Regions from separate parts of the Blastococcus saxobsidens DD2 genome, predicted to be linked through region 2. Evidence: predicted binding sites of a transcription regulator. Region 2 holds the regulator's gene; the other holds the start of a gene.
The links. Region 2 encodes LexA, which represses DNA repair genes until DNA is damaged. Its sites were predicted from a motif close to TCGAACANNTGTTCGA; they were not measured.

Region 1 (2,200 bases), 1.3 Mb from region 2:
CGGCCCGCCGCAGTCGGCGCAGGTCGCCTGGCGCCCCCAACCGCCGCTGGCGCGCAGACCGGCCCCGCACCTGTCGCCGCAGGTCTGCACCTGCGACGTCCGCGGCAGGAAGTGCTCGCCGCACAAGGGACAGGTTCGCGAGTCGGCCGTGATCCGGGCAGGCAGCCGCAACGCGTACCGGCGATACGTCCCCGTCGCCTGCGCGACCAGGCCATCACTCTCGATGTAGACGGCGATCTCGGGGTCCGCACTGGTGAAGTGCGCCGATACGGACGTGCCGTCGCCGAGCCACACACCGAGCGCGTAGGGAGGCAACGGCAGATCGGCGGGCGACAGATCGAGCGGCTCGGCATTCGTCACCGAGTGGTTGAGCCGGGCGTCCTTGGTGGCGCAGCGAACCGTGCGCGCGATCTCCTCGGTGGTCCGCACCTCCGCGAACGTCCGCTGGTTCCGGTAGCCGTTGTAGCCGGTAGCCGCCGCCTGGGCGGACTTCCGGCTGGCCCGGGTCTCGGTCAGCCACTGGTGCTGGGCGTCGGCGACGATCACCGAACCGTCGGAGAAGTGCACCTCGTAACAGGGCCGGTCGGTCATGACGTCCGTGGCAGCGACGACCGTGGTCGGGCGGCCGTCGGACCCCATGACCTGGTCACCGACTCGGATCTCGCCCATCGTCGTCCAGCCGGACGGCGTGGCGACCGGAGTGTCGAGCGCGAGGGCCTTCCCGACACCGGGCCGGGCCGCGATGACGACCATCTGGCCGGCCTGCAGGCCGTTGGTCAGCTCGTCCAGGTCGCGGATGCCGGTGGGCACACCGCGGGCGGTGCCGCCGCGGGACGCGATGGCGTCCAGCTCGTCCATCGTGGGCTGCAGGACGTCCTCGAGGCGCGAGTAGTCCTCGCTCATTCGCTTCTCGGTGACGTCGTAGATCTCCTGCTGGGCGCGGTCGACGATGTCGTCGACGTCGCCCTTGCCGCCGGCGGCGCCGTACCCGAGCTGCACCACGCGGGTGCCGGCCTCGACCAGGCGGCGCAGCACCGCCTGCTCGGCGACGATCGCCGCGTAGTAGCCGGCGTTGGCCGCCGTCGGCGTCGAGGCGATCAGCGTGTGCAGGTAGACCGCGCCGCCCATCTTCGACAGCTGGTCGGTGCGGTTGAGATCCGCGGCCACGGTGATCGCGTCCGCCGGCTCACCCCGCCCGTAGAGGTCGAGGATGCAGTCGAAGATCACCTGGTGCGCGGGCCGGTAGAAGTCGTTGCCGTGCAAGACCTCCACGACGTCGGCGATCGCGTCCTTGCTCAGCAGCATGCCGCCGAGCACCGACTGCTCCGCCGCGACGTCCTGCGGCGGCTGCCGGTCGTACTCCGGCGCCGTCGGGGACGGTCGGCTGAACTCGTCGGCCACCGCCACGGGGGTACCTCCATCTCCTTGCGGGCGCGCTCGCATCACCACTGCGCGCAGGGGAAGTACGCGAGCTCGGCGGGCGACGCCGGACCGAACGTTCGTTCGATCAGTGCCTACCGGAGGGGACTGACAGTTCCGTCCCGCCGGCGGCCAGGGAGGACGTTAGGAAGCTGCGGCGGGGGAGTCCACCACCGCTGTGCACCCCGATCTGCACAACTTGTGGACAAGTCGGTGGACGGAGGCGTGTCGACATGTGGACAGGTCGGGGGACGCGGAGCAGGCCGGTGCACCGGTGACCCGGCTGACCTGCACGGACGCCGCCCGCGGGGTGTGGACGCACAATTTCCCGAAAAAATTCCGGCCGCATCGCACCACGAGTCACAGCGGTGCGCAGAGGGCGACCGGCGCGGTCCGGGCCCGCTCTGTGGGCGTCGCTCGCCCAGGTGGGTGTGCGGGCAGGACCTCCACGTCCCACGAACGCCCCCAGCTCCACCGCTCGGCCCTCGACGCGCCGCCCGGACCCCGCCCTGACCCGCGACGCGTCTGCACGGCTCAGAACGCCGCGAGGGGCGCCGGACCGCAGTCCGACGCCCCTCGGGGACGATGCGCCACCAGGGCGCGTCAGGCCCTCCTGCAGGGTCCCGCCGCGAGCGTGCGAGCGGTGGGGGCAGGAGGGTCCTCGACTCAGCCGGCGACGACGTCGATCGTCAGCTGAGAGGTGACCTCCGGGTGCACGCGCACGGTGACCGTGTGCTGGCCGGTGGTCTTGATGCTGCTGGGCAGCTCGATCCGGCGACGG
Region 2 (2,200 bases):
GGACGCGTTCTTCGTGGCCGCCGGCGTGAACGTCGGTCTCATCGTCAGCTTCTGGCGCCTGCCCCGCGTGATCGGGCTCGGCCCGGCCAAGGAGATCCTGCTGACCGGCGCCCGCTACACCGCCCAGCAGGCGCTCAACTGGGGACTGGTGACCGAGGTCCACGAGCCGGCCGATCTGATGCCTGCCGCGCTGGCGAAGGCGCAGCGCATCGCCACGCGTGCCCCGCTGTCGGTCGAGGTCACGAAGGAGGCGGTGACGGGGGCCTTCGAGATGGACTTCGCCCAGGGACAGGCGCTGCAGACCAAGCGGTTCCTGGAGATGTTCCGTACCGAGGACCACCAGGAGGCGCTCCGGGCCTTCTTCGAGAAGCGGGACGGCGACTACAACCGGCGCTGATCGATCCTCGGACGTCAACGGCGGGTCCGACCTCTCCGGAGGACGGACCCGCCGTCGGCCGTTCCGGGATCAGACCCGGCGGAGGACGCTGACCACCCGGCCGAGGATCGTCGCCTCATCGCCCGGGATGGGCTCGTAGGCGGAGTTGTGCGGCAGCAGCCACACGTGCCCGTCCCGGCGCTTGTACGTCTTGACCGTCGCCTCGCCGTCGATCATGGCGGCCACGATCTCACCGTTCTCCGCCGTGGGCTGCTGACGCACCACGACCCAGTCGCCGTCGCAGATGGCTGCCTCGACCATCGAGTCACCGGCCACCTTGAGCATGAAGACCGTGCCCTCGCCGACGAGCTCGCGCGGGAGGGGGAAGACGTCTTCCACCGCTTGCTCGGCGAGGACCGGGCCACCGGCCGCGATCCGCCCGACCAGCGGCACGTACGCGGGCGCCGACGCCCGGTCGCCGTCCCCGAGCGCCGGCGGCTCGACGACCGCGGTCGCGCTGCGGCCGGCCTCGCCGGGAAGACGCACGTCGAGGGCCCGGGGCCGGTTGGGGTCGCGGCGCAGCCAGCCCTTCTTCTGCAGGACCGACAGCTGGTGGGCGACCGACGAGGCGGAGGAGAGGCCGACGGCCTCACCGATCTCCCGGACGGACGGCGGGTAGCCGCGACGCTCGATGGAGTCGCGGATCACCTCCAGCACCCGGCGTTGCCGCTGGGTCAGGCCGTCGCCGTCGGCGCTCCGGTCGGGGAAGGTGCGCACCGACGCCGAATCGCCGGCCGGGTCCGGTGTGGTGCCCGCGGTGCCACGTCGGCCGCCGGACGTCCCACTCGAGTCCGTCACGTCTCCTCCTCGCCGGCTGCCCGTGCAGCTGCTCAGCCCTGGTCGTCGGAGGAACCGTAACGCCGATCGCCGGACAGTTCAAACAGGTGTTCGAAGATCGTCGTGTCGCGTCGCATCTGTCGGTGGCATCCGGTACACATCGGACAGACGTTCGAATCGAACGTGTGTTCGGGTCGACGGGCGTCGGCCGGCGAGAGGTGGACAGCGATGGCGAGCACTCGTGCACTGTTGGCGCATGGCGGCGAGGTGGGGGTGGAGGGCCGGGTCGCCGGCGCGGCGCCCTCCGCGCGGCATCTCCGGGCGCTGCCGCCGGTACCCGCCGCGTACGCGGTCCCGCCGGCGCCGCGACGTCGCTCGGTCGCCTTGTCGCCGGACCCCGAGGCGGTCCGACCGGTGCCGCGCCGGACGGCCGGCCCGCAGGCCCCGCCGCTGCGGTTGACCGCACGGGGCCGGCGCCTGGTGGTGGTCCTGCTGCTCCTCGTGGTCACGGGGATCGCCGCAGCCGCCGGTGCGCTGCTGAGTGACGACGCAGAGCGCCTGGAGCTCATGGGCACCAGCAGCGTCATCGTCGAGCCGGGCGACACGCTCTGGTCCATCGCGAGCGGAGTGGCAGGGGAGCGGGACGTTCGCGAGGTGATCGACGGGATCCAGCTGCTCAACGGCCTGGACAGCGCTTCCATCGAGCCCGGTCAGGTGCTCGAGCTCCCCTGAGCTCCTCGCGGTGGGCGGTCGAACGGCCCCGCGAGGACAGCTGCACAATGCGACCGGCCGACTTCGTCAACCCTGAGTGCGAGCACGTTCACGCTCTGTCGCGACGAGGCGCATACGGTCCTCCCGTGTCGAGCGTCGTGGAGAACCGAGCAGCCGTGTTCGCCAGTCAGCCCCAGGTCGTCGAGGTCTACCAGGCAGGTGCCTGGTGGGCGGGGGAGCTGCTGGGCTGGCGACATGACGACACCGGCACGTGCC

Region 1: a site for LexA is predicted at 1,492-1,507, ahead of dnaB (replicative DNA helicase). Genes of this name have one in related genera too.

What each region holds. Positions count from the first base shown of each region.
Region 1 covers NC_016943.1:4,831,750-4,833,949, forward strand. Annotated here, with positions in the region: gene dnaB (replicative DNA helicase) at 1-1,443, opposite strand, end outside; gene rplI (50S ribosomal protein L9) at 2,086-2,200, opposite strand, start outside.
Region 2 covers NC_016943.1:3,535,056-3,537,255, reverse strand. Annotated here, with positions in the region: gene BLASA_RS16730 (enoyl-CoA hydratase/isomerase family protein) at 1-397, shown strand, start outside; gene lexA (transcriptional repressor LexA) at 467-1,234, opposite strand; gene BLASA_RS16720 (LysM peptidoglycan-binding domain-containing protein) at 1,442-1,945, shown strand; gene BLASA_RS16715 (hypothetical protein) at 2,071-2,200, shown strand, end outside.